3 regions of the Paraburkholderia sp. HP33-1 genome follow, and region 1 is predicted to be linked to each of the others. Evidence: predicted binding sites of a transcription regulator. Region 1 holds the regulator's gene; each other region holds the start of a gene.

Evidence for each region. Region 1 encodes HrcA, which represses chaperone genes, less so after heat shock. Its sites were predicted from a motif close to TTAGCACTCNNNNNNNNNGAGTGCTAA; they were not measured.
Region 2: the regulator HrcA is predicted to act here: its motif matches at 8,022-8,048, upstream of groES (co-chaperone GroES).
Region 3: the regulator HrcA is predicted to act here: its motif matches at 6,992-7,018, upstream of rpoH (RNA polymerase sigma factor RpoH).

What each region holds. Positions count from the first base shown of each region.
Region 1 is NZ_JAJEJR010000001.1:564,183-573,882, forward strand. Features, by position in the region: gene glnE (bifunctional [glutamate--ammonia ligase]-adenylyl-L-tyrosine phosphorylase/[glutamate--ammonia-ligase] adenylyltransferase) at 1-2,825, shown strand, start outside; gene recN (DNA repair protein RecN) at 2,933-4,600, opposite strand; gene L0U81_RS02590 (NAD kinase) at 4,669-5,571, opposite strand; gene hrcA (heat-inducible transcriptional repressor HrcA) at 5,782-6,801, shown strand; gene hemH (ferrochelatase) at 6,983-8,053, shown strand; gene L0U81_RS02605 (RNA-binding S4 domain-containing protein) at 8,062-8,469, shown strand; gene L0U81_RS02610 (hypothetical protein) at 8,775-8,978, opposite strand; gene grpE (nucleotide exchange factor GrpE) at 8,977-9,564, shown strand.
Region 2 is NZ_JAJEJR010000001.1:682,945-692,644, reverse strand. Features, by position in the region: gene L0U81_RS03165 (YqgE/AlgH family protein) at 1-493, opposite strand, end outside; gene L0U81_RS03160 (hypothetical protein) at 606-770, opposite strand; gene L0U81_RS03155 (hypothetical protein) at 802-2,208, opposite strand; gene L0U81_RS03150 (rubredoxin) at 2,572-2,742, opposite strand; gene L0U81_RS03145 (hydroxymethylpyrimidine/phosphomethylpyrimidine kinase) at 3,111-3,974, shown strand; gene L0U81_RS03140 (hypothetical protein) at 4,277-5,098, shown strand; gene cysC (adenylyl-sulfate kinase) at 5,125-5,763, shown strand; gene groL (chaperonin GroEL) at 5,965-7,605, opposite strand; gene groES (co-chaperone GroES) at 7,659-7,949, opposite strand; gene L0U81_RS03120 (FkbM family methyltransferase) at 8,440-9,150, opposite strand; gene L0U81_RS03115 (hypothetical protein) at 9,646-9,700, shown strand, end outside.
Region 3 is NZ_JAJEJR010000001.1:382,600-392,299, reverse strand. Features, by position in the region: gene rsmD (16S rRNA (guanine(966)-N(2))-methyltransferase RsmD) at 1-129, opposite strand, end outside; gene ftsY (signal recognition particle-docking protein FtsY) at 380-1,507, shown strand; gene maiA (maleylacetoacetate isomerase) at 1,614-2,258, opposite strand; gene L0U81_RS01815 (fumarylacetoacetate hydrolase family protein) at 2,292-2,990, opposite strand; gene ybiB (DNA-binding protein YbiB) at 3,214-4,185, shown strand; partial or broken gene L0U81_RS01805 (2-isopropylmalate synthase) at 4,564-5,550, shown strand; gene L0U81_RS01800 (nuclear transport factor 2 family protein) at 5,737-6,120, opposite strand; gene L0U81_RS01795 (acyloxyacyl hydrolase) at 6,162-6,725, opposite strand; gene rpoH (RNA polymerase sigma factor RpoH) at 7,080-8,015, shown strand; gene cydP (cytochrome oxidase putative small subunit CydP) at 8,353-8,613, shown strand; gene L0U81_RS01780 (cytochrome ubiquinol oxidase subunit I) at 8,603-9,700, shown strand, end outside.

The sequences.
Region 1 (9,700 bases):
GATCAAGCAACGAGCGAGCCAGATTTTCGATGACTGACGCCATTCTGCTGAGTTCCAGCTATTCGCACTACGCCGCGCGCGCCGCCGCGGCCCGCCCGCAACTCGTCGCGCGTGTCAGCGCGCTGGCCGACGAGCCGCTGACGCGCGAGCGCATCGACGCGCGTCTCGACCTACTGTGTGCCGAGGCGGCGGGCCCAGCCGGTGCGCCGTTCAATGAAGATGCGCTCAAGCGCGCGCTGCGCCAGCTGCGCACCGAAGTATTCTGCGCGGTGATGGAGCGCGATCTGGCAGGCGAGGCCGATGTCGCCGAAGTCACCGGCGCGATGACCGATCTCGCGGAAACGACGATCCAGCGCGCGCTGGCGGTGCTGAGCGCCGAGCTCGAGGCGCTGTACGGCGAGCCGCGCGGCCCGCAGGGCGAACGGCTCGCGCTCGGCGTGGTCGGTATGGGCAAGCTCGGTGGGCGCGAGCTGAACGTGTCGTCGGATATCGACCTGATCTTTGTTTATGAAGACGACGGCGAGACCGCCGGCGGCCAACGCCCACCGATCGCGACCCAGGAGTTCTTCACGCGCCTCGGCAAGCGGCTGATCGGCGCGCTCGCCGAAGTCACCGCCGACGGCTATGTATTCCGCGTCGACATGCGTCTGCGGCCGAACGGCGATTCAGGGCCGCTCGTGTGCAGCCTCGGCATGCTCGAAGAATATTTCTACGTGCAGGGCCGCGAGTGGGAGCGCTACGCGTGGATCAAGGGGCGGCTCGTATCCGAGGGCGCGAGCGCCGCGGCGCAGCGGCTGCGCAAGCAGCTCGACGCGATCGTCACGCCGTTCGTCTATCGACGCTATCTCGACTTCGGCGTGATCAGCGCGATTCGCGCGCTGCATCTGCAGATTCGCCAGGAGGCGCAGCGCCGCGCCTCGATGCGTCCGGACAAGGCCGACGACATCAAGCTCGGCCGTGGCGGCATCCGCGAAATCGAATTCAGCGCGCAGGTGTTTCAGCTGATCCGCGGCGGCCAGGATGCCGGCTTTCGCGTGCGACCGACGCTCGCCGTACTGCGTCACGCGGCTACCCACGGGCTGATGGATCCGTCGGTCTGCTTGAAGCTGTCGCACGCGTACCGCTTTCTGCGCGAGATCGAGCATCGTCTGCAATACCGCAACGACGCGCAGACCCACGCGATGCCCGTCGATGACGAAGACCGCTTGGCGCTCGCGCGCGCCATGGATTGCGACGACTATGCGCAATTGATGACGAAGCTCGACGCGCATCGTGAGTTCGTCGAACAGCAGTTCGACCAGATTTTTGCTGACAAGGTGGGCGGCCGCGACGGCTGCGCAGCGCCTGAGGACGGCGCGGCTGCGTGGGTGTGGAGCAGCGCGCTCGCCGACGACAGCGCCGACGACGCGCTGCGCGCGCGCCTCGTCGAACTGGGGGTGGCAGAGCCCGGCGTGCTGCTCGCGCGGCTGCAGGCGGTGTGGCGTTCGTCGCGCTACGCGGGCCTGAACGAGCGCAGCCGGCAGCGTTTCGACATCGTCGCGCAGCGCGCGCTCGAAGCCGCGCGCACCCTGGAGCCGGCCGGGCGGCGCGGCGACACCGTCGCGCGCTTTTTCGATCTGCTCGAAGCGGTGAGCCGGCGTGGCGCGTATCTGGCGCTGCTGACCGAGTATCCGCAGGCGCTGCACCAGGTGCTGTCGGTGCTGGGCGGCTCGCGCTGGGCGGCCGGCTATCTGATCCGCCATCCGCAACTGCTCGACGAGCTGCTCGACGGCGAGGCGATCAACAGCCCATTCGACTGGACCGAATTCAAGCGCACGCTGCGCCGGCGGCTCGCGGCCGCCGACGGCGTCGAGCAGCAGATGGATCTGTTGCGCCACGCGCATCAGGCCGAGGTGTTCCGCATTCTGCTGATCGATCTCGCCGGCAAGCTCTCCGTCGAGCAAGTTAGCGACCAGCTGTCCGCGCTGGCCGACGCGGTGCTCGACGTGACCCTCGACGCAGTGTGGAAGCAGCTGCCCAAACGTCACCGCGACGCGCCCCGCTTCGCGGTGATCGCCTACGGCAAGCTTGGCGGCAAGGAGCTCGGCTACGCGTCGGACCTCGACCTGATCTTCCTGTACGACGATCCCGACGATGCCGCCGCCGACGTCTACGCCACCTACACGCGGCGCCTGATCACGTGGCTGACGACCGCGACCGGCGCCGGCACGCTGTTCGACGTCGATCTGAGGCTGCGGCCGAACGGCGAGTCGGGCCTGCTCGTCACCGATCTCGACGCGTTTCGCCGCTACCAGCTGCGCGAGGGCGACGCGGCGAACACCGCGTGGGTGTGGGAGCACCAGGCGCTGACGCGTGCACGCTACTGCGCGGGCGATGCGGAGATCGGCGCGAAGTTCGAGGCGATCCGCGAACAGGTGCTGACGACGCCGCGCGAAGCGCCGCCGCTCGCGAAGGAGATCGTCGAGATGCGCGCGCGTGTCGCGGCGGGACATCCGAACCATACGCCGGCGCTATTCGATCTGAAGCACGACCGCGGCGGCATGGTCGATATCGAATTCACCGTGCAGTACTGGGTGCTGCTGCATGCGGCGCGCGATCCCGAGCTGATTCGCAATACCGGCAATATCGCGCTGTTGCGCGAGGTGTCGCGTTTCGGGCTGATGAGCGAGGCGGAAGCGGAGACGGTCGGCGCCGCGTATCGGCGGTATCGCAAGCTGCAGCACACTCTGAGGCTCGACGGGATGGAGAAGGCGCGGGTCGATCCCGCGCTGGTGACGACCGAGCGCGAGGCGGTGCTGGCGTTGTGGAAGAGGGTGTTTGGGTGACGGCGCTGACGCGCTTCGCGAAGCGCGTCATGCGTGGCCGGGATGGGTGGTGAGGTCTCGGCCAACTTGGCTCAGGTCATTTGCCGTGACCTACACACGGCGCAAACTCAAGCGGTCAGCATTTCCTTCGCGTGCTTGCGCGTGGTCGCGGTGATTTCGAGGCCGCCGAGCATGCGTGCGACTTCCTCGATGCGGCTCGCCTTGTCTAGCGAGGTCACGCTGCTGAGCGTGCCGCCCTTGCCGTTGCCGGTCTTCGCCACCTGGAAATGATGATCGCCGCGCGCGGCGACCTGCGGCAGGTGCGTTACGCACAACACCTGGCGCGCCTCACCGAGTTGATGCAGCAGCCGACCGACCACTTCGGCCACGGCGCCACCGATACCGGTGTCAACTTCGTCGAAGATCAGCGTCGGGGTCGGGCTGGCCGCACTCGCGATCACCGCGAGCGCAAGACTGATACGCGCCAGTTCGCCGCCCGACGCAACCTTCGCGAGCGGCCGCAGCGGCACGCCGGCGTGACCGGCCACGCGAAACTCGATCTGCTCGAGCCCATGCGCGCCGCCTTCGGGCAGCGGCACCAGCGCGACTTCGAAGCTGCCGCCTTTCATCGACAGTTCCTGCATGCCGGTCGTGACCGCCTCGCCGAGCGCCTTGCCCGCTTTCGCTCGCGCCTTCGACAGCTTTTTCGCTTCGGCGACGAACACGTCCTTCGCTTGCGCCTCGGCGGCGCGCAGGCCGTCGAGGTCGGCGGCGGCGTCGAGCGCGGCCAATTGCTTGCGCCGCGCTTCGTGTTCTTCCGGGAGCGTCTCGGGTTGCAGGCGGAATTTGCGCGCGGCCGAGTGCAGCGCGTCGAGGCGCTTTTCGACCTGCGCGAGCCGCTCGGGATCGAGCTCGAGCTTCTGTGCGTAGTGGCTTAGCGAATACGCCGCTTCCTGCAACTGGATTTCGGCGGGTTCGAGCGCGGCGAGCACGTCGTTCAGCGCCGGGTCGATCTCCGCGAGGTCGCGCACCTTCGATACGATCGAGCCGAGATGCGTGATCATCGCGTCGTCCGATTCGGACAGCGCGCCGAGCGCGCCCTGCACGCCGTCGATCAGATTCGCCGAGTGCGACAGCCGCCGATGCTCGGTGTTGACCTCTTCCCATTCGCCCGGTTGCGGCGCTAGCTTGTCGAGCTCGGTGAGCTGCCACGCGAGTCGCTCGCGCTCGAGTTGCAGCTCGCGATCGCGCGTCTGCGCGTGCTCGACCGCCTGCGCCTTGTCGCGCCACGTGCGCCATGCGCGCGTGACCGCGGCGGCCATGTCGGACAGGCCCGCGTGCGTGTCGAACAGCTCGCGCTGCGCGTCCGGGCGCATCAGCAACTGGTGCGCGTGCTGGCCGTGAATGTCGACCAGCATTTCGCCGACCTCGCGCAGCTGCGCGAGCGTGGCCGCCGTACCGTTGATGAATGCGCGCGAGCGGCCGTTCGCGTCGACCACCCGCCGCAGCATCACGGTGCCGCCGTGCTGGCCTTCGTCGGCCGCGCCGAGCGCCTGCTCGTCGAGCCATTGATCGACGAGCGCGTGCGTCTCGAACTCCGCGGTGATGTCGGCGCGGCTCTCGCCGGTGCGCACGACGCTTGCCTCGGCGCGCGCGCCGAGCGCGAGTGCGAGCGCGTCGATCAGGATCGACTTGCCGGCGCCGGTTTCGCCCGAGAAAACGGTAAAGCCGCTGTCGAATTCGAGATCGAGCGCGGCGACGATGACGAAGTCGCGTATCGAGAGGTGGCGAAGCATGGAAGTCGTCGGGTTGGGCTTGGGGTTCGGGTGACGGCCGCGGCGGCGTGCGCGCTTCAACGCGCCGCTTACGGCCTCGAGTCTTCTTCGTGCGACGGGTACTCGTGCCAGTGCAGCTTCTTGCGCAGCGTCGCGTAATAGCTGTAGCCGACCGGATGCAGAATCGGCACCGTGTGACGCGAGCGGCGCACCTCGATCGTGTCGCCGAGTTCCAGCGACGTGAACGACTGCATGTCGAAATTGACGTTGACTTCGCGCCCGGAAACGATCTGGATGCTGACCTTCGATTCGTCCGGCAGCACGATCGGCCGGTTCGACAGCGCGTGCGGCGCAATCGGCACGAGCACGATGCCCTGCAGTTGCGGATGCAGGATCGGCCCCTGCGACGACAGCGAGTACGCGGTCGAGCCGGTCGGCGTCGCGACGATCAGGCCGTCCGAGCGCTGGTTGTACATGAAGCGCCCGTCGACCGACACGCGCAGTTCCGCCATGCCCGAGAAGCCGCTACGGTTGACCACCACGTCGTTGAACGCGAGCGCGTGGTAGATCGGCGTGCCATCGCGCACGATGCGCGCTTCCAGCAGCATGCGCTCCTCGCGCTCGAAATTGCCGGACAGCATCTGCGGCACGATCTCGCGCATGTCGGAAATCGGGATGTCGGTGATGAAGCCGAGCCGCCCATGGTTGATGCCGATCAAGGGCGTGCGATATGGCGCAAGCTGGCGACCGATGCCAAGCATCGTGCCGTCGCCGCCGAGCACCACGGCGACGTCGGCGCGCGCGCCGATCTCGGCGAGACGCAGCGCCGGGTGGTCGGTCACGCCGATTTCGGCGGCGGTGTCGGCTTCGAACACGACTTCGAGGCCGAGCTTCGCGATGCACGCGGCGAGCGCGGTGAGCGGCTCGCCGATGCCCGGCGTATTGCTGCGCCCGACGAGCGCGACGGTCTTGAACTGGCTGGTCACTTGCATGCCGGCATTACACCATAGGTGGGGCCTGAAAAGAATCGCAGACCAACCCGGTAGTGGGTCACCGCACATGGGGCGTCTGCGTATGTCGCGATTATCGTTAGAATGGTGAAGACCTGATGACATGCGAGCCCGCCGACGGCGACGCATTCGGCGGGGGCGGGCGCCGCGGGCGCTCGCGGCTGCGGTGCCATTGAGCTAAAATTTTTCGTCATGCTAGATCCTCGCGCACAAACCCTCCTCAAAACGCTGATTGAGCGCTACATCGCCGAAGGTCAGCCGGTCGGCTCGCGCACGCTGTCGCGTTATTCGGGCCTCGAACTCAGTCCGGCCACGATCCGCAACGTGATGTCCGATCTCGAGGATCTGGGGCTCGTGATCAGTCCGCATACTTCGGCGGGGCGCATTCCGACGCCGCGCGGCTACCGTCTGTTCGTCGACACGATGCTGACGGTCGAATCCGCCGCTGATGAGGAAGCGGTGATGCGCACCGTCAAGACCACGCTGCAGGTGGGCGAACCGCAGAAGATCGTTGCCGCGGCGGCGAGCGTGCTGTCCAACCTGTCGCAGTTCGCCGGCGTCGTGCTCACGCCGCGCCGCAGCCACGTGTTCAAGCAGATCGAATTCATGCGCCTGTCCGACAAGCGCATTCTGCTGATCATCGTGACGCCCGAAGGCGACGTGCAGAACCGCATCCTCGCCACCCAGCGCGACTTTTCGCCGTCGCAGCTGGTGGAAGCCTCCAATTACATCAACGCGCACTTCGCGGGCCTGTCGTTCGACGAAGTGCGCCGCCGCCTGCGCGGGGAAATCGACGAGCTGCGCGGCGACATGACCTCGTTGATGCACGCGGCCGTCACCGCGAGCACCGACGAATCCGACACCGGCGAGACCGTGCTGATCTCGGGCGAGCGCAATCTGCTCGAAGTCGCCGATCTTTCGTCAGACATGGCGCGCCTGCGCAAGCTGTTCGATGTGTTCGACCAGAAGACCAGCCTCCTTCAGTTGCTCGACGTGTCGAGTCATGCGGCGGGCGTGCAGATTTTCATCGGCGGCGAATCGACTCTGGTGCCGATCGAGGAAATGAGCGTCGTCACCGCACCGTATGAGGTGAACGGCAAGATCGTCGGCACGCTCGGCGTGATCGGGCCGACCCGCATGGCCTACAGCCGCGTGATCCCGATCGTCGACATCACCGCGCGGCTGCTGTCCATGACGCTGAGTCAGCAGTAGTCCTCGCGCTGCGCGGGACTGCCGTCATCGCAGCCCGTCCCGGCCATGATGCGCGAGCGCGCGGCGTCTGCCAATCGTCCGAATGGCCATGGGTGTCTGGCGGGGCCGGGCAGGACCCGCGCCGCTATAATGAATCTCCACTGAATCGACTCGCCGCATGAAGCGGTGAATTCTGCTGCCTATGCGCTTCGACCTCGAGCGGCCTTCACAGAACGCCACGTCGCATCGCGTCGCCGTGTTGCTGATCAATCTCGGCACGCCCGACGCGCCGACGCCGCGCGCGGTGCGTCGCTATCTCGCCCAGTTCCTGTCCGACCCGCGCGTGGTCGAAATTCCGGCGTTGCTGTGGCAGCTCATTCTGCGTCTGCTGATTCTGCCGTTTCGTGGCCGCAGCTCCGCGAAGAAGTACGCGGCGGTGTGGATGCCCGAGGGCTCGCCGTTGCGCGTGCATACCGAAAAGCAGCTGGAGGGCTTGCGTCATCTGCTGCAACTGAACGACTACACGGTGCTGGTCGACTATGCGATGCGCTACGGCACGCCCGGCATTCCGGCCATGCTCAACCAATTGAAGCTCGCCGGCGCCGAGCGCGTGTTGCTGATGCCGATGTATCCGCAGTATTCGGCGTCGACTACCGCGACCGCGTTCGACGAAGCCTTTAGCGCACTCAAACGCATGCGCAACCAGCCGGAAATTCGCACGGTGCGCCAGTACGCCGATCACCCGGCGTATATCGCAGCGCTTGCCGCGCAGGTGCATCACTACTGGCATCAGCACGGCCGCCCCGACTTCGCCGCGGGCGACAAACTCGTGCTGAGTTTTCACGGAGTACCGAAGCGCACGCTCGATCTCGGCGACCCGTACCACGAGCAATGCCAGCAGACCGCCGCGCTTCTGATGCAGGCGCTCGGGTTGACGCCGATGGAATGCCGCATTACGTTCCAGTCGCGCTTCGGCAAGGCCGAATGGCTGCAGCCCTACACGGCACCGACGTTGAAGGAACTCGGCGCGGCAGGCGTGCGACGTGCTGACGTGTTCTGCCCGGGCTTCACCGCCGACTGCCTCGAGACGATCGAGGAAATCGGCATGGAAGTGCGCAACGAATTTCTGCAGGCGGGTGGCAAGGAGTTTCACCGGATCGCCTGTCTGAACGCGTCGCAGCCGTGGGTTGCCGCGCTCGGCGAAATCGTTGCGCAGCATCTGCAGGGATGGCCGGTGCAGGCGGTACCTGTGCCGCACACCACAGGAGCTTGAATACGCAGATGAACTATCGCATTTCAACCGAACCGGGCGCGAGGCTGCGCATAGACAAATGGCTGTGGGCAGCGCGCTTTTTCAAGACTCGTTCGCTGGCGGCGGACGCGGTCGAGAAGGGGCGCGTGCGCATCGCCGGTGTGGCGGTGAAACCGGCGAAGGACGTGCGTGTCGGCGATCTGGTCGAAATCGAGATCGAGCGGTTCGTGTGGCAGGTGGAAGTGCTGGGCGTGTGCGACGTGCGCGGCCCGGCCAGTGTGGCGCAGACGCTTTATGTAGAAACCGCGGAGAGCCGGGCGAAGCGGCAGGTCGAGCAGGAGCGGCGCAGGGTGTACCACGAACCGGCTGCCGCGCTGCACGGGCGACCGACCAAGCGCGACCGGCGCACTATCGACAGATTTTCAGGTGGGGATTGAGGAACTGCTCCATGGTGGCTCTGGCGCCACCGTACTCCGTGGTGTGGTCGTTGACCGCACCGGACATGCAGATGGTCGTGGTGCCCCCTATCAGTACCAGTGCGACCACCCCGATTGCAAAGGTCAGTTTCACGGTACTCCCCTTGGGAAGATGGTGGGCTGATACAGCGATCGGAACAACTGTCAGGCTTCGGTAAGGCTTACGTTAAATTAGGGTTAACGTGGCGTTTCTGCTGCATGATTGGAGAATAGGCCAGTTGCGGGCCGCACTCAATCTCTATCTGATTGCGCCACGCTAATGGTTGTTACGGCGCATTTCGCCTGCCCGAAGGTGGTGCGAAAAAACCGTCGGAGCCGCTTGAAACGGCTTTTTCGGGCCCCATCTGCGGTCCGGACTGGCAGGTCGCCGCGAAGGCGCGTGTCGCGATTTTGCAACGCACAAATTGCCGCGTGTTGGAACGGCTTTCACCGCCTTTGGCTTTTACTTTTTTTACGACTTTCAGCGACATGGAAAACACGCAAGAGAACCCGACGAGCCAGAATCCCACGCCCGCCGACGAAGCCGCGCGCCAGGCCGCCGAGGCCGCCCAGGCCGCTGCTCAACAGCCGGACACCGGCGCCGCCGCTGAACTGGCCCAGGGTGCTGGCGAGCAGGCACTGGCCGACGCTCAGGCGAAGATCGCCGAGTTGCAGGAAAGCTTCCTGCGCGCCAAGGCCGAAACCGAAAACGTGCGCCGTCGTGCTCAGGAAGACGTCGCCAAGGCGCACAAGTTTGCGATCGAGAACTTCGCCGAGCATCTGCTGCCCGTGGTCGACAGTCTCGAGGCGGCCGTGGCCCATTCATCCGACGACCTGCAGAAGGTCCGCGAAGGCGTCGAGCTCACGCTGCGTCAGCTGAGCGGCGCGCTCGAGAAGGGCCGCGTCGTTGCCATCAATCCGGTCGGCGAAAAGTTCGACCCGCATCGTCATCAGGCAATTTCGATGGTGCCGGCCGACCAGGAGCCGAACACCGTCGTCGCGGTGTTGCAAAAGGGTTTCGTGATCGCGGATCGCGTGCTGCGTCCCGCGCTCGTGACCGTCGCGGCGCCGAAATAAGTACGGCGAGGCGCACGCCGGGCGTTTGGGCCCGTCGCGTCCGCACCGTCGTTTCACATCGCTTCGCGTCGCAAAAGATCCAGTCAATTCAGGTGCTTCCGGCCAGCAGCGCCGGGGGGCGCCGTGCCGGCTGACG
Region 2 (9,700 bases), 120 kb from region 1:
CGTCGAAGACGATCTTCGGATCGGCCTCGACCGTTAGCCAGCCGTTCTTCGAGATTTCGTCCTCGAGCTGACCGGCACCCCAACCGGCGTGGCCGAGCGTCAGCAGAAAGCGTTCCGGACCGGTGCCGCTCGCGACGGCTTCGAGCACGTCTTTCGATGTGGTCATTTCGAGCCCGCCCGGCACGGACATCGAGGACGTGTACGCGCTGCCGTCTTTCGGATCGTGCAGCACGAAGCCGCGCTCGGTTTGCACCGGGCCGCCGAAATACACGGGAACATGGAGAAGCGGTTCGATCTCGAGTTTCAGATCGATGCGATTGAAGAGCGCTTGCAGGTCAATATCGGTCGGCCGGTTGATCACGAGGCCGAGCGCGCCGCGCTCGCTGTGATCGCAAAGGTAGACCACCGTTCCTGAAAACGTCGGATCGACCATGTTCGGCATGGCGATCAGGAACTGGTTGGTCAGATTGATGCGATCGGTACTCTTGGACATAGTTCGGATTCTAGCAAAGACGATGCGGGATGGCGGGCTGCTTTGAGCACTGCAGCGCGTTGGGTTGCGTGTGACGTGCCGCGCCATCGACGCCGGATCAAGTTGCACTTTATCACGCGCGCGACTCGCGCCATGCCGTGATCAGGCGCCGAAACACCGCGTAGAACGGCGCGTTCGGTGCGCGTCGCGCGGTGGCGGGATTGTGTCTTGTCAGATTGGATTTCAGCGGATTCGGCACGCGTGGGTCGAGGCGTTGCGGATGCAAATCGTGCGCCACGTCGCGCGTTCGATCCGGCGCGGGTGGCGCTTCACGCGCCGCCCTGCTCGATCGCGCGCGTGAGCGCGGCGAGCGCCGTCTGGGTGAGGTTGCCGCCGGCCGGCGCGACCCCGGCGGCAACCTTGTGCAGCGTCGCGCGCAAGGCCTCGGCGGCCTGCTCGAGCGTATCGGCCGGCGGCGCGCCGACGATCACGTGGGCGCGCACCGCCGGGGTCGCGACGCCCGCATGCGCGCGACGCCGCCATGCGAGACCGAGCGCATCGGCGAGCAGCGCCACGTGACCGAGGCCGAGCGCGCAGGCAGCCGAGCCGAGCCGGTAGGCGGCGTCACCCGCCTGCAGCGCTTCGCTCGGGTCGGCTTTTTCCGGCTGATCGGCCGCGCGGGCATGCGCGGCGAGCGCCTCGATCGACGCGTCGGCGGTCTGCAGGAAGTCTTCGTAGGCGTTCGCGTTGACGCTCAGCACGCCGAGATCGCGCGTGTGCGGCAGCGACTGCGCTGCGAGCGCGCCCGCCTCCCACAGGGCTTCCGACGACTGCGTGCCCGCAACGTGCCAGTCGACGGTCAAGCCGAAATCGTGAAGCACCTCGACCTGATCGGCGTCTTGCGCGGCCGCGCCGAACAGCGCGTAGTCGCGCCACAGCAGCGCGAGCGTCGCACGCACCAGCGAACGCGGCGCGCGCTCGATGCCACGCGCATGGTCGGCGAGCGCGAGGTTGCAGCGCGCGTAGAAACGCCGCGCGTCGATATCGCGGATCGCGTGACCGCGCGCGCGCAGCGCCTTCGCGCAAGCGCGCGCGAGCCGCCAGAAATCATAGGGATCGGGGCCGGCGAGTTCGGTGAATACGGCGTCGAGCTCGTCGAGCGCGGCGTTCGTGACCGCGAGCGCCACCGCGCTGCCCGTATCGGCCTGCGAGCGCAGCACCGGCAGCAAGGCACGCTCGTAGCGGGCTCGCAGATGCGCTAGCCGATCGGCCGATTGCGCGTGCAGCGACGCCGGTGGCACCGGCCGCGCGCACAACGCGAGGTCTTCGAATGCGACGGCGGAGCCCGGCGTGTGTTCGGCGAGTTGCGAGCACAGCTCGACGTAGTGGTTGAAGAGTGTCGGCGAACAACTTAGCTCGCGAAGATTGTGACGTTCGAGCGCCGCCCGGAAATCGTTCAGCGCCGCGCCGAACACCGGCCGCGCGTTTTCCGCTTCGGCCGGCTCGCCGCTCGCGAGCGGCGAGAGCCGCACCAGCGCGTCGGCGAAACGCTGCGCGCTCAGCCAGCCCGCCGTGCGCAGCGCGTGCGACGCGCGCAGCAGCGCGGCACCGCTCTCGTCGCGCTGCTCGAACGCGAGCGACGCCTCGGCGAGCGCCAGTTCCGCGGGGCGGATCGCGCCGCCGCGCGGGTTCGGCAGTGCATCGAAGGAAACGGGTGCAGCGGATCGAAGAGTCATGGGCAGGCGACACGAAGCTGACGGGGCCGTCGCTTCGCGGCGCGTGCTGAGTGATCGGCCAACGCGCGAACCGGCGACAGGACAATGACAGACTACCGTTGCGACACGACGCGCCCGGCGATGTTCCGCGCCGGCGCGCTCGGACAGGCGCCGGGCGTGCCGGACGCTTCAAGCGATTGCAGCAGTTGCGCGGCGGATGACGCCGCTGACTTTCACGGTCGAAGTTCGGGCCCGAACCCCTGGACCCGGTTTTCGGGCCGAAGCTTCCGGCATGTCGCGCGAACCCCTGAAACCGCGGTGCCGGAACGATCGATCAAGCCAGGCAAACAACCCTACCGGCCGACGCCGGCAGCTTGCCAGGCTTCAGATCTGGACCATTTCGAAGTCTTCCTTGCGGGCTCCGCACTCCGGACACGTCCAGTTGATGGGAACGTCTTCCCAGCGCGTGCCCGGCGCAATGCCTTCCTCCGGCAAGCCGGCTTCTTCGTCGTAAATCCAGCCGCAAATCAGGCACATCCAGCTTTGATATTCCATTCTTGTGTCGCGTCGTTGAGTCCGTGGAAACGGGAGCCATGATGGTACCGTGTTGGCGCCCCCATGCCTAGCAATCGAAAACGCGCAATCGTAGCGTGCATCGGCCTTCGACAGGGCGCCCGCGCGCCCGACTGGCGCCGCTTGCGGCGTCATGCCGCGTGGCGGTGGCGATAAATCGGCGGCGCGGTAGAAGGCACCCTCGTGCAAGCTCGCCGAGATAGCGCAGCCACCTCAAAGCAATCCCGCGCCGGCCCAGTCCCCCGCGGGCCACCCCTGTCGCGCGAAAAACCGCCCTCGCCGCGGTTTAGGCCGCATAATTGAGCCAATTGCGCACCGTGCGCCGAAATCCTGCTTTCTTTATCAATTTCATGCCCAGCGACACGCCTCCGATCGTCCTCACCTTCGGCCTCTCCGATCCCACCGGCGGCTCCGGCCTGCAGGCGGACCTGATGACACTTGCCAGCATGGGCTGCCACGGCGTTTCCGTGCTCACGGGTTATACCGTGCGCGACTCGGCGAGCTGCGACGAAGTCACCGGGCTCGACCCGGACACCGTCGCAACGCAGGCGCGCATGCTGCTGGAGGACATGCCGGTCGCCGCGTTCAAGGTCGGCGCGTGCACGCGTGCCGAAGTGGTGAGCGCGATCGCCGAAGTGGTCGCCGACTACGACGACATCCCGCTGATCCTCGCTCCCGACTTCACGCTCGACGACGAACACGTGCTCGCCGCCGACGAACTGCGCGAAGCGATCGCCGATCTGCTCGCGCCACAAACCACGCTGCTGGTCGCCGACTCGTCCACGCTGCTCGCGCTCGCGCAGCCCGACGGCGACGCGGAGGCGCCGAGCCTCGACGCGGCGATCTCGCATCTGCTGTCGCAGGGCTGCGAGTACATTCTGTCGACCGAAACCGGTACGCATCGGCTCGTCAACACCCTGTTCAGCGAGGACGGCCAGTTACGTCAGGACATGTGGGACCGCGCGCCCCATCGGCTGATGGGCTTGACCGATACGCTCGGTGCGGCGATCGCCGCGCTGCTCGCCAACGGCCAGGAACCCGCCGAAGCGGTGCGCGAAAGCCAGGAATATCTGTTTCAGGCGATGCGCAATGCGTTCCGGCCCGGCATGGGTTCATACATGCCCGACCGCTTCTTCTGGGCGCGCAGCAGCGACGACGACGAAACCCCGCCGGCGCCAGGCCAGGGCGCGGCGCCGGGTGAAGCGCGGCACTGACCTCGCCCTTCGTCGGTGTTGACCAGGAACCCGCCTTAGAGCGGGTTTCTCATTCAATGTCTTTTTCGCAATATTGCGAATTTTCATTCAATTTATCTGGAAATTGATAACGCAGATCAGCTCGCCTCTCGATGCTGCGGCGCTCAGTCCATATTTCGTACTTTCGCAAATCTCTTTCGCATAGCAGCATGAAGCTTGCCCGGCCCACGTAACCGCACGGCTAATTGCGTAATTAAACGTTACAACGTCATTGACGGCGGACGTCTAGACTTTACGCATCACGACCAGTCATATGTCCCCACATGTCTTTCCCGACATTTTTCATCCATCCACCGAAATGCGGCGGTTCGACCGTTATTTCGTGTTTCGACTTGAATAAAGGTAATGACCAGTTCATTAGCTTTGTGTGGGATCAGGATGGGTGGGGACACTGTCGCGCAAAGCTGCTCGAGACGCAGGTCGGCGGCGGCCATCTACCGTATGGCATTCATCGGATCATCAAACATCCGGTGAACTACTGCACGATCCTGCGAGATCCGCTCTCACGCCAGATCTCGCACTACCTGTATGCGGCGAACGGCAAGAACGGCCAGATCACACGCGGCGTCAGCGTGTCTACACCGGAGGCTATGGCGCTGCAAGTGCCGAAAGGCAAAGCTCACATAAGCGAAGCAACAAGACAAAGGTTTATTGACGACAATAGCCTTGATTACGAGCTGTTCCGCGATGCGAATCGAATGATCGAATCCTATGCGAAAGAAACGGGCGACGTCTTTTCGAATGCGCTCGAATTGGTCCGCGTGATTCAGTCCGAAATAGATCAGCTTGAAAATCCGCACGTCTATAGCGCAACGGTTTTCGGCATCGACGGCTCATTCCTCGCGCGCGTGCAAGAGGTGATCCGCCGCTTCGATCTCGCGCCGATCAACACCTATCTGGAGTTCGCGCAAAGCCGGCAGCGTCCACGGGCCGATGTAGCGGGCGCCGGCTACCCGAGCTTACAGAGCGGATTTTCGATCTCACTGCCAGACGGCATCCCGGACGGCTTTCGCGCTACGGCCGCGAATTCCACCGAAAGCCTACACAACGCCGGCACGTGGCGCCAAGGCTGGCACTGCGAATGAGCCGGAAGATTCAGGAGAACCCATACATGAAAGAGCCGCCCCATTTCGTGCAACGCTTCCACGGCAAGATCGCGGTGCAGGATCGCATCCGCATGTTCGGCCAGAAGCCGGCCACGATCTGGCTAACCGGCCTGTCCGGCGCCGGCAAATCGACGCTCGCGTTCGCGCTCGAGGAGCAGCTGATCGCGCTCGGTCGCGCCTGCTATGTGCTCGACGGCGACAATATCCGCCACGGTCTGGCGAGCGACCTCGGCTTCGAGCGCCCCGACCGCCGCGAAAACATCCGCCGCGTCGCGCACGTCGCCCAGTTGATGAACGACGCGGGCCTGATCGTGATTACCGCGTTGATTTCGCCGATACGCGAAGACCGCGCGATGGCGCGCGAGATCATTGGACCCGACAAGTTCGTCGAGACCTATGTATCTGCCCCGCTCGCCACCTGTGTGAGCCGCGATCCAAAAGGTCTTTACGCGAAAGCAAGGTCTGGCGAGATCAGCTCGTTCACCGGCGTGTCGGCGCCCTATGAAGCGCCGACCGATCCCGACCTGCACGTCGACACGGGAACGCAGAGCCCTGCGGAAAGCGTCGCGCAGATCTTCCACTACCTGCGCGAAAAGTGTCTGGAAACGTCCGCTCACCGTACCGCTCGCACGGTACGCGCCTGATCCGGAGCACGGGCGTCCAGAAGCGCCCGCCGGCGTCCGCGTCAACACCGGCCCCAAAAGAAAAAACCCGCTGATGCGGGTTTTTTCTTTTGGGAAGCACGCCTCGCGGCGCACTCCCCACATGGACTTCCAACCGGGCCTCGTCGGTGATCCAGCCGCGATGGTTTGACCACCCGGCCGGACCACGAGGCCCGAGCGGAATTACATGTCCATGCCCATGCCGCCCATGCCGCCGGGCATGCCGCCAGGCATCGGTGCGTCTTCCTTCGGCAGTTCGCAGACAGCTGCGTCGGTCGTCAGCAGCAGGCCAGCGACCGAAGCTGCGTTTTGCAGCGCCGTGCGCGTGACCTTCGTCGGGTCCACGACACCTGCGTCAACCAGGTCGACGTACTCGCCGGTTGCTGCGTTGTAGCCGAAGTTGCCCTTGCCAGCAGCAACCGCTGCCACCACGACGCTCGCTTCTTCGCCGCCGTTGGTGACGATCTGGCGCAGCGGCTCTTCCATTGCGCGCAGCACGATCTTGATACCTGCGTCCTGATCGGCGTTAGCGCCCTTCAGGCCAGCGATTGCCGTACGTGCACGGATCAGCGCGACGCCGCCACCAGCAACGATGCCTTCTTCCACAGCTGCGCGCGTTGCGTGCAGTGCGTCTTCGACACGTGCCTTCTTTTCCTTCATTTCGACTTCGGTCGCAGCACCGACCTTGATCACTGCCACGCCGCCAGCCAGCTTGGCGACGCGCTCTTGCAGCTTTTCACGGTCGTAGTCCGAGGTCGCTTCTTCGATCTGCTTGCGCACTTGCTTGACGCGAGCTTCGATGTTCGCTGCTTCGCCAGCGCCGTCGATGATCGTGGTGTTTTCCTTGCCCACTTCGATGCGCTTCGCCTGGCCCAGTTCAGCCAGCGTTGCCTTCTCGAGCGTGAGGCCGGTTTCTTCAGCGATGACCTGGCCGCCGGTCAGGATCGCGATGTCTTCCAGCATCGCCTTACGACGATCGCCGAAGCCCGGAGCCTTGACAGCAACAGTCTTCAGGATGCCGCGGATGTTGTTGACGACCAGCGTTGCGAGCGCTTCGCCTTCGACGTCTTCCGCGATGATCAGCAGCGGACGGCCAGCCTTCGCGACTTGCTCGAGCACCGGCAGCAGATCACGGATGTTCGACACCTTCTTGTCGTGCAGCAGCACGAACGGGTTGTCGAGCACGGCGACTTGCTTGTCCGGGTTGTTGATGAAGTACGGCGACAGGTAGCCGCGGTCGAATTGCATACCTTCGACAACGTCCAGCTCGTCTTGCAGCGACTTGCCGTCTTCGACGGTGATGACGCCTTCCTTGCCGACCTTGTCCATTGCTTCAGCGATACGGTCGCCGATCGACGAATCGCTGTTCGCCGAGATCGCGCCAACCTGTGCGATTTCCTTGTTGGTCGTGCACGGCTTGCTGATCTTGCGCAGTTCTTCGATTGCAGCTGCAACAGCCTTGTCGATACCGCGCTTCAGGTCCATCGGGTTCATGCCCGATGCGACGTACTTCATGCCTTCGCGGACGATCGATTGCGCGAGAACCGTAGCGGTCGTCGTGCCGTCGCCTGCGTTGTCGCTGGTCTTGGAAGCGACTTCCTTGACCATTTGCGCGCCCATGTTCTGGAGCTTGTCTTTCAGTTCGATCTCTTTAGCGACCGACACACCGTCCTTGGTGACCGTCGGGCCGCCGAAGCTGCGCTCGAGGACCACGTTGCGGCCCTTCGGACCGAGCGTGACCTTCACGGCGTTGGCGAGAATGTTCACGCCTTCGACCATCTTGGCACGGGCGGAATCACCGAATACGACGTCTTTAGCTGCCATCTTCTAACTCCTTGAATTCTTTGGATATAACCGGGGAAGTAGCGACGTTGCGCTTACTTCTGCACCACGGCCATGATGTCTTCTTCGCGCATCACGAGCAGTTCGTTGCCGTCGACCTTGACGGTCTGGCCTGCGTACTTGCCGAACAGGACGCGGTCGCCGACCTTCACGTCGAGCGCAATGGCTGCGCCCTTGTCGTCGCGCTTGCCCGGGCCGACTGCGAGGATTTCGCCTTGATCCGGCTTTTCCGCTGCGGCTTCGGGGATCACGATGCCCGACGCGGTCTTGGTTTCTTGATCCAGACGTTTGACGATCACGCGATCATGCAAAGGACGAAGGTTCATACATACTCCTCTCTGATTGAGACTGAAGAACGCTGAGAAAAACCCGGCTGGCCGAGCCAACCGGCGATGTTGTTAGCACTCTCGTGCAGCGAGTGCTAATTATATGGACGGGTAGTGACAAATTCAAGAAGTGGGGAACGCGGCCGTCGTTCACTGACCCTTGAACGTGATTCGCTCAGGCTTGAGCCGGCCCCGTGAGGAACCTCTGCCGCTCGGCATTTTCTCTAAGAAAACAATAATTTACCGACGCATCAAACTGAGATTCGGCCCTTCACGAATGGTAAGGCGGCCCGTCACGAGGCAGCGACTTCGGCGCAGAGCGCCCACTCGAAACGTCAAACCCAGGGAAATCCCCGTAAGCATGGGCCGTGACAATAGTCAGCCTTCAGGCAAGTCGCCCCGCGTATGTCCGGGCCATTGACGCGGTCGCTTCTGGTGGGATGATGAAATTCATAGCGACTGCAAGGACAACACTTGCACAACTGTAAGGCTATAACTGATTGCGAAAGATTTGAGATTTTTCCACCCTGAAGATCAGTGAAAAATGTGTCCAGCTGACCAGTCGGTAATTGCGCTCCTCCAGATAGCGAAATATGGCGGAATCTATGACTTCCCTTATTGAAGTCAGCATAGATTCCACAATAATGATCTTTGGTTTATACCTGCTGATATCGATCGACCGCAAGGCTTCGTAATCGTGACCTTCCACGTCGATGGAGAGCAGATCGATCTCCTGACCGGCGTATGGGCTGTGCTCAAGAACGTCGTTCAATGTGGTGGTTTCAACCGTCCGCACGGAGATAGGCTTCTGGACTTCCGCTGCTGCCACTATGGGATCCAGGGTCGAAGTCAGCCCATAATTTGAGAAGTTATAAACTTCCTTGAGCTGTTTCTCACTGGAAATGGCTGCACATACATTGACATCATCAGACCGCGCAAGAGAAAACGCTTCAATTTTTACCGGATCCATGTCTATGTTGATGCCGCGCCAACCACGCTTATAAAGTGCATGTGTGTTCGAGAACTTGACAGGGTGGTATGCCCCTACGTCTACATAAATCCCCTTATTGCACCGGGGACTGATTATCTCGCGCAACACTGCGTCTTCTCCAAACTGCGAATAGTACAAACGCGGGCCACGCGTTATCCACGTCTTACGGACGAGCCAAAGGAAGTGTCCGAAAGTCTTGAAGGTCACCATAGTCGCTCCGCGAATCAGTTACATGCTCGAATAGCCGTTCAGATTTACCTCTGCAGATTACTCGACGGTTAGCAGACCACTCAGCGAAAGTCATAAAACTGTGTATCTTTGGCCGAAACCGTTGAGTGAAGCAAAAAGCATGCGGTTCGACACACAGAACGCCGTGCAAAGCGCGCCGATAGCGGGCATTCGCACTTGCGTTCCCTACGTAAACAGACCCCAGGGATTGTCCCGATCTCCAACGCAACTTCGCGAATTGTGTCCTGATTGCACTGCACGATGGCGTTTTCGCGCGCTATGCGACGCATCGCGTGCTCAGCGCACGGTGCTACGCTCGTCAAAGCAACATTTGCGGCGTGCCCGTCCGGGGTGCAATGGCACAGGACCAGCAAGCACGAACGACAAGCTCGAACACGACGCGCAACAAGCAAAAAACGAAAGCACTACACTAAATCAAACACAAAAAGGCGAGACATCGCTGCGGGAGTGACTGCGATGGCATTTAAAACATATACCGTACTGACACTGTTGGTGGCGAGCAGTGCCGCGT
Region 3 (9,700 bases), 180 kb from region 1:
GCGCAAGCCGTCCAGATCGAGCACGGGCAACGGCGTGCGTTTCCAGTCGCCGCCGATGATGCGAATGGCATGCGGCTTGCCGCTTTTGGACGAAGCGCCGGCGGCGCGTGAAGGTGCTAAACGAGGCATGCAGTATCGTGCGGTTTCAGCTAGGTGTTGAACACGCCCACGGCGTTGGCGCGCGCGGGCCGGAGCGCCCACGTTACCACAGGGGCGACGCGCGTCCAGCCCGGCCGAACGGCCGCTACGACGCGCCCCGGCACGCCTGATAAAATGTGCGGCTGCCAGCGCCCCGCGTTTTCGCATCCCGGCGCTGCCCTCCGCTTCGCCGGTCCCGTGCCGGTTGCGCGCATCGGCGCGCTCTCCAATACGCCAGATCATGTTCAGCTTTTTCAAACGATTCAAGGGTTCGAAAGAGTCCGATACCGCCACAGACGAGTCGCTTGCGGCGCAAGACGCTGCACCGCCTGAGGCCGCGCCCGTCGCGCCTGCCGCGGCCGCCGTTCCGCCTGTGGCCCCGGCCATCATCGAACCGCAGCCCGAGCCGCAAGACGCCGCGCTCGACACCGTCGAAATCGTCCCGCCGCCCGTGCAGGACGCCGGTGCGAAGCGCTCGTGGCTCACGCGCCTGAAGAGCGGCCTGTCGAAAACCAGTTCGAACCTGACCGGCATCTTCGTCGGCACGAAGATCGACGAGGAGCTGTACGAGGAACTCGAAACCGCGCTGCTGATGTCGGACGCCGGCGTCGAGGCGACCGAATTCCTGCTCGAATCGCTGCGTGAGAAGGTGCGCAACGAGCGGCTGACGGACCCGCAACAGGTCAAGACCGCGCTGCGCACGCTGCTCGTCGAACTGCTGAAGCCGCTCGAAAAATCGCTGATGCTCGGTCGCGCGCAACCGCTCGTGATGATGATCGCCGGCGTCAACGGCGCGGGCAAAACCACCAGCATCGGCAAGCTCGCGAAGCATCTGCAGAGCTACGACCAGTCGGTGCTGCTCGCCGCGGGCGACACGTTCCGCGCCGCCGCGCGCGAGCAGCTCGCGGTCTGGGGCCAGCGCAACAACGTGACCGTGGTCGCGCAGGAGAGTGGCGATCCGGCCGCAGTGATCTTCGACGCGGTCGGCGCCGCGCGTGCGCGCAAAATCGACGTAATGATGGCCGACACGGCCGGCCGTCTGCCCACGCAGCTGCATCTGATGGAAGAGCTGCGCAAGGTGAAGCGCGTGATCGGCAAGGCGCAGGACGGCGCGCCACATGAAGTGCTGCTCGTGATCGACGCGAACACCGGCCAGAACGCGCTCTCGCAGGTCAAGGCGTTCGACGACGCGCTCGGCCTCACCGGCCTGATCGTCACCAAGCTCGACGGCACCGCGAAAGGCGGCATTCTCGCGGCGATCGCGCGGCAACGGCCGATTCCGGTGTATTTCATCGGCGTCGGCGAAAAGGTCGAGGATCTGCAGCCGTTCAGTGCGGAGGAGTTTTCGGACGCGCTGCTGGGCGGCTGATCGCGCGATTGCCGCGGCGCTCGCGGCGAACCAACGGAAAAGGGCACTCCGCGGAGTGCCCTTTTTCCGTTTCAAGCAGCAGTCAACGGGTCACGCCGTCACGTGCTCACTCCGTATCCGGCTGAACGCCCGGCGCCGCGCGCGCGAACGCATCGAGCTGCGTCGCGTGATCGTAGATGCGCTGGATCGTCGGAAACTTTGTCGTGTCGACCTTGAAGCGCTGCGCGTTGAACACCTGCGGGATCAGGCACGCGTCGGCGAGTGTCGGTGTGTCGCCGAAACACAGCTTGCCGGTGCGCGCGTCGCCCTTCAGGTGCGTCTCCAGCGTCGCGAAGCCGGCGTCGATCCAATGCCGGTACCACGAGTCCTTCGCGTCGTCATCGACACACAGCGTGTGCTTCAGATACCGCAGCACGCGCAGATTGTTCAGCGGATGAATCTCGCACGCGACCTGCAGTGCCACGGAGCGCACATAAGCGCGATCGAGCGGCGCCTTCGGCAGCAGCGGCGGCTCGGGATGCGTCTCCTCCAGATACTCGATGATCGCAAGCGACTGCGGCAGCACGTGAGAGCCGTCGATGAGCGTCGGCACGATGCCGTCCGCGTTGATCTTGCGATACTCGGGCTTGAGCTGCTCACCGCCGTCGCGCACGAGGTGCACGGGCACGTAGTCGTACGGCAGGTTCTTCACATTCAGTGCGATGCGCACGCGATACGACGCCGAGCTACGGAAATAGCTGTAGAGCTTCATGTTGTCCGCCTCCTCCACCTGCCCCAAGCCATCTCAGACGACGCGCACACTGAACTCGCCGAGCCCGTCCACGCCGCCCTTCATCAGGTCGCCCGGCACGACAGCGCCAACGCCTTCCGGCGTGCCGGTGAAAATCAGGTCGCCCGGCCGCAGTTCGAACAGCGTCGACAGATACGCGATCGTCTCCGCCACCGACCAGATCAGCTGCGACACATCCGCGCGCTGCTTGTCCTCACCGTTCACCGACAGCCAGATCGCGCCCTTGCCGATGTGATCAACCGTCGCGGCCGGATGGATCGGACCGAGCGGCGCCGAGTGATCGAAGCCCTTGGCGGTATCCCACGGACGTCCCATCTTTTTCGCTTCACCCTGAAGGTCGCGGCGCGTCATATCAAGACCGAGCGCGTAGCCGTAGACGTGGTCGAGCGCGCTGTCGACGGAGATGTCCTTGCCGCCCTTGCCGATCGCCGCGACCATTTCCATTTCGAAGTGGACGTTCTTCGTCTGCGACGGATACGGGAATTCGCCGGTCGTGCCCGGCGCGACATAGACAACCGCATCGGCAGGCTTCGTGAAGAAGAACGGCGGTTCGCGGTCCGGGTCGTGGCCCATTTCGCGCGCGTGCGCCTCGTAGTTGCGCCCCACGCAGTAGATGCGCCGCACCGCGAACTGCTCGCTCGACCCGACGACCGGCACCGCGACCTGTGGTGCGGGTGCAAATACGTAACTCATCCTGTTCTCCGTTGTCCGATGGGCGCCGCCGAGGCGGCGAGAAAATATCGAGTGTAACGCGCGGCACGGCGCGGGTGCGCGCCAGGCGGGCCGTCGCGCGTCACGGTGTGCCCGCTTCGTTCCCGTTCGCCCGCTCGCGATAGATGCGATACTCACACCGAATAGCTCCCCGAATGCCGTTGCGAGCCGACCAGCGCGGCACGCCACCCGCCTCTTGCGCCCGATGACCGACTTCACCGATACCATTCCCCCCTTCCCCTGCGCCCGATTCATCAAGGAAATCGGCCGCGGCCCGAACGGCGCCCGCGCGCTGACCGCCGGCGACACCCGCGAGCTCTACACCGCAATGCTCGACGGTCGCGTCGACGATCTCGAGCTTGGCGCGGTGCTGCTCGCGTATCGCGTGAAAGGCGAAACCGCCGACGAGCTCGCCGCGATGCTGGCCGCCGCGCATACGTCGTTCGAGCCGGTGCGGTTGCCGCACGGCGGGTTTCGGCCGGTGTCGATTCCGTCTTACAACGGCGCTCGCAAGCAGCCGAACCTCGTGCCGCTGCTAGCGCTGCTGCTCGCCCGCGAAGGCGTGCCGGTGCTCGTGCACGGCGTCACCGAGGATCCGGGTCGCGTGACGAGCGCGGAAATCTTCACGCATCTGCGCATCGCCCATGCGCAGTCACACGCGCAGATCGAAGCTGGTCTCGCCGAGCGCCGCGTCGCATTCGCATCAATCGACGTGCTCGCGCCCAAGCTCGCGCGCCTGCTTGCGCTGCGCCGGCGCATGGGTGTGCGCAATTCGACGCACACACTGGTGAAGCTCCTGCAGCCATTCGCGCCCGCGGGACTGCGACTCGTGAACTACACGCATCCGCCGTATCGCGACAGTCTCACGCAGTTGTTCATGACACATCCCGATGCGGCTGTCGGCGGCGCGCTGCTCGCGCGCGGCACCGAAGGCGAGGCGGTCGCCGATACGCGCCGCCAGGTCCAGGTCGACTGGCTGCACGACGGCATCTGCGAGACGCGGCTGCCGCACGAACGCTCGTCGCCCCATGCGCCTGAAGTCGAACTGCCCGAGGCGCGCGACGCCGCGACCACGGCCGCCTGGATCGACGCCGTGCTGCGCGGCGAAGCGCCGGTGCCTGGCGCGATCGAACGGCAGGTCGAGCTGATCGTTGATATCGCGAAGACGGCGGGCTGACAGCCGCGGGTTGACAGACCCAGGCCTACCGTCATACATTTGGCCCCATGCGTTCCCTTCCGAACACCCTCCGAATTATCTCCGGCCGCCTAGCGCGGCCACTATCGCTACGCCTGGCGTAAGTCACGCGTAGCGCCGCGCGCTGGCAGCTTCGGTTGCCGTCGGCGGTCCTCCCTGTTGTTCCCGCAGTTTCGCTTCACCCCCGTCGTAGTTCTCCACAACCAGTCGTCGTTTCATTCGTCCGTTTACCGCGCGGACGAAGCGAGAGGATCAAATGCACGTTGCACGGGCAGCATCCGCAACGTACATGCGTGGCAGTCGGCCAACCGCTCGACGCCCCTTCCTCCGCCGACGACACCACGAATGAGGCATCTCACCATGTTGGGCAATCCCGCTGAAAAGTACCGTCCCTTTCCCGCCGTGCGGCTGACCGGCCGCAAATGGCCGGGTCGCACGATCGACGCCGCACCCGTCTGGATGAGCACCGACCTGCGCGACGGCAACCAGGCGCTGATCGAACCGATGAACGCCGCGCAGAAGCTCGAGTACTTCGAGATGCTGGTCGCGATCGGCTTCAAGGAAATCGAAGTCGGCTTTCCGTCGGCGTCGCAGACGGATTTCGATTTCGTGCGCAAGCTGATCGACGAGCGGCGTATTCCCGACGACTTCACAATTGAAGTCTTCGTTCCGTCGCGCGCGGAGCTGATCGAACGCACGTTCGATGCACTCGAAGGCGCGCCGCGCGCGATCGTGCACCTGTATAACGCGCTCTGCCCGTCGTTCCGGCGCATCGTGTTCAACCAGTCGAAGGATGAGATCAAGGCGCTCGCCGTCGAAGGCACGCGCCTGATCAAGGCGCACGCGCAGGCGCGGCCGGCCACGCGCTGGACCTTCCAGTACTCGCCCGAGACCTTCAACATGACCGAGCTGCCGTTCGCGCGCGAGGTGTGCGACGCCGTCGCGCAGACGTGGCGGCCGACGCGCGATCACAAGATGATCGTCAACCTGCCGGCGAGCGTCGAAGCGGCCACGCCGAACGTGTTCGCCGACCAGATCGAATGGATGCACCGCAACCTCGGTTATCGCGACAGCATCGTGCTGTCGGTGCATCCGCACAACGATCGGGGCACTGCTGTGGCCGCGGCGGAACTCGCGCTGCTCGCGGGGGCGGATCGCATCGAAGGCTGTCTGTTCGGCAACGGCGAGCGCACCGGCAACGTCGATCTCGTCACGCTCGCGATGAATCTCGACGCGATGGGCATCGACAGCGGTCTGGACTTTTCGGATCTCGCAACGATCAGACGCGTGGCGGAGAGCTGCACACGGATTCCGGTGGCCGGGCGGCATCCCTATGGGGGAGATGTAGCGATGCATGGCGCGCGCGAGGCTCGCGACCCGGATGAGCACGGCACAAACAGGCGCGATAAAGCTGACGAATGCGTGACCGCGTGAATCTGATCTGAGGGTTGAGATTTCAGCGGCGGAGTGCGCACCCCGCATTCCGCTTGCGCCGCGGACGCGCTCACGAGGCGCGCCCGCACAAAGAAAATCTCACTCCAGCGCGCAACGCGTCGCCTGCCATGCAATCAGCCGCCACTGCCCGTCCTCGTGCGTATGAATCGCGGTATAGGCAATCGGAAACAGCAGCGCCCCGTTGTTCGCCTCCATCTCGATCAGCGCGCGGCCTGTGACCACGTAGGTCTCGCGCCCGGCCGGCAACACGTCCTGCGACTGCACCTCGATCTGCCGATAACGGCGGCGCCCCGCGATGATTCCATCGATGAACTGCCGCTTCGTCTCGCGTTTGCCGTTCGTATGGACGTAACTGACGTTGTCCGCGAGCAGCGTGTCGAGCGACTGGCCGTCGCCGTCGACCATCGCGCGAAAACGCTCCCGCTCGAGCCCGCGAATCGCTTCGATAACCTTTGCCGCCATTGCACAGTCCCTCGAACACCGTGAGCCGCAGGCGGCCACGGTCAGAAGATATATTGCAAATATAGCTGGCTGAAATTTATACCAGGATTCGGCTCTTTGATACCGCCGTTGGAAACATGCTGAAAGCGGTAGCCCACCACGTAGCGCTGATGATCGCCGAACTGCAGCCCGACGCCCGCCATGTTTGCGAACTGGAACGCGGTGCCCAACGTGAAGTCGGAAGAAATGCGCGGGCTGGTCAGCAGCCTGACGCCAGCCCCCACCTCGATAAAGGGCCGCACCGAACCCGATGACTTGACGAAGCGGATCACCGGCGTCACGCCGATCTCGCCGATGTTGTCGTGAATGTTTCCTTCATTGGTGTGCCACCACGCGACGTGCGCCTCGCCGATCAGCGCGAAATGCCAGTCGCCGATCTGCCACCACGTCAGGTTCGGGTCCCAGACCATCCCGAGATCGACCTTCCAGATGTGATGATCGCCGGCGCCGACGGCCATCTGCATGCCAAACTGATCGGCCTTGCACGCGATTGCAGCTCCCAACAGCAGAATGGCAAGCGTGCCGTTTAGAGTAAGTCCACGCGAAACAAGGTTCTCATTGTTCATCCGGCACCCGTACTGGCGAGTATCAAGCGCAACTGCCCTCTGATTTCAGGTTAAATCTTAATAAAATAAACCACCACAGCAATGCATCAATCACGCAATCATTCGCCAAACTTCGGAAAATATCGGCATATTTCGACAACAAATAGGGCTCGATACGGTAATTCGTACAGGTCAAACGTGCGATCAAATAGTGCCGTATGATGGCTATTAGAGGGTGAACTTCAATAGCGTTCTGGGAACCAGGATGCCCCTACGGCCTCTAAGTGTTAGCACTCGGCAGATCAGAGTGCTAACATCCATCGCTGGAGTCGTTTACTGAATACGCTATTGTCTGATTCCATAGGAGCTTCACAAGTGAGCCATGCAATGACCCTTGCGAGTACTTTGAGCCCGTCGTCGGCTAAGGCCGCTCCGGCAGGTGCATTGGCGCTTTCGCATTCCTCGCTGCTGTCCGGTCAACTGGGCAACATCGACGCCTACATCCAGGCGGTCAACCGGATTCCAATGCTGACGCCGGCGGAAGAACGCCAGTTCGCCACCGAATTGCGCGAACACGACAATCTGGAGGCCGCACGCCGCCTCGTTTTGTCGCACCTGCGACTCGTCGTGTCCATCGCGCGCAATTACCTCGGTTACGGGCTGCCGCACGCCGACCTGATCCAGGAAGGCAACATCGGCCTGATGAAAGCGGTCAAGCGCTTCGACCCCGAGCAAAACGTGCGCCTCGTGTCGTACGCGATGCACTGGATCAAGGCGGAGATCCACGAATACATCCTGCGGAACTGGCGGATGGTGAAGGTCGCCACCACCAAGGCGCAGCGCAAGCTGTTCTTCAACCTGCGCAGCCATAAGCAGGGTCTCGGCGCGTTCACGCCCGACGAGATCGACGGTCTCGCCAGAGAACTGAACGTGAAGCGGGAAGAGGTCGCGGAGATGGAAACGCGTCTGTCGGGCGGCGACATCGCGCTCGAAGGTCAGGTCGAAGACGGTGAAGAGTCGTATGCGCCGATCGCCTACCTGGCCGACTCGCACAGCGAGCCGACCGCCGTGCTGGCTTCGCGTCAGCGCGACCGGCTGCAAAGCGACGGCATCGCGAGCGCGCTGGATGCGCTCGATCCGCGCAGCCGCCGCATCATCGAGGCACGCTGGCTGAAGGTGGCCGACGACGGCTCCGGCGGCTCGACGCTGCATGAGTTGGCCGACGAGTTCGGTGTGTCGGCCGAACGTATCCGCCAGATCGAAGCCAGCGCCATGAAGAAGATGCGCGGCGCGCTGACCGAATACGCGTAAAGCGTCTCATCTGGCGCCGATCGCGCTCAAGCCCCGCCCTCGCAAGACGGCGGGGCTTTTTCATTTTTGCGTCCTTTCTTTCGTCCTCGCGGCCGCACATTCGCTTCGGCTCTCCTACGTCCCGGTCAGGCGGTGCCGGTAACCTTTCTTGACGTATCGCAAGTCCGGTAGCAATACTGCACAAACGCGGCAAGTTTCGCGACTTGATGCCGCATGAGCTAATCCTGAGCGCGCGAGGTTCGATTCCTGCAATCGGCATGCATTCGCCAGACTGCCTGATGGCCAGGGCGTCTGGATCCAGCCGGATTCACCGGCGTGAAGTCGTCTTCGACCGATCATGACCATAGCCCTCAATCGCAGCAGCACACTCCGATCGCGCTGGCGCGGCCGGTTCACCCGGTGGGTGCGCGGTCCAACGCTGGCGCGAGATCTCGCCATCATCCTCGCCATCAAGTTCGCACTACTGATGGCGCTCAAGTACACATTTTTCAATCATCCACAGGCGGAGCACATGGTGCTGCCGCCTGAGCAGGTCGCGCAGGCGCTGCTGTCGGTGCCTGCCCCGCATCCGACTGGAGGTGATCGACATGCCCGTTAGCGAAGTCGTAGAACTGTCGCGCTTCCAGTTCGCCATCACGGCGCTCTATCACTTTCTGTTCGTGCCGCTCACGCTCGGCCTCGCCTGGCTGCTCGTGATCATGGAGTCGGTCTACGTGATGACCGGCAAGCAGATCTACAAGGACATGACCCAGTTCTGGGGCAAGCTGTTCGGCATCAACTTTGCGATGGGCGTCGCGACCGGCCTCACGCTCGAATTTCAGTTCGGCACCAACTGGGCGTATTACTCGCATTACGTCGGCGACATTTTCGGCGTGCCGCTCGCCGTCGAAGGGCTGATGGCGTTCTTCCTCGAATCGACCTTCGTCGGCCTGTTCTTTTTCGGCTGGAACAGATTGTCAAAAGTCCAGCATCTGATTGTCACGTTCTGTGTTGCGCTCGGTTCGAACCTGTCGGCGCTGTGGATTCTGGTCGCCAACGGCTGGATGAATAATCCGGTCGGCGCGACGTTCAACTACCAGACGATGCGCATGGAACTCGACAGCATCGGCCCGGTGATTTTCAACCCGGTCGCACAGGTGAAGTTCGTGCACACGGTGTCGGCCGGTTATGTGACCGCGGCGATGTTCGTGCTCGGTGTGTCGTCGTGGTATCTGCTCAAGCGCCGCGACACCGAGTTCGCGCTGCGCTCGTTCGCGATCGCCGCCGGCTTCGGCCTCGCGTCGGCACTCTGCGTGATCGTGCTCGGCGACGAATCGGGCTACCGCACCGGTGAAGTTCAGCAAGTCAAACTCGCCGCGATCGAATCCGAATGGGAGACCGCACCCGCACCGGCACCGTTCACGGTATTTGGCATTCCCAATCAGCAGGAGCAACGCACCGACTACGCGATCCGTGTGCCGTACGCACTCGGCATTATCGCCACTCGCTCGCTCGACGAACCCGTGGTCGGTCTGCGCGATCTGATCGCCGAAAACGAAGGGCGCATCAGGAACGGCATGCTCGCTTATTCGGCGCTGCAGAGATTAAAGGGAGGCGACTCGAGCGACGAAGCGCATGCCGAGTTCGACCAGTACAAGGAAGATCTCGGCTACGGCCTGCTGCTCAAGCAGTTCACGCCGAACGTG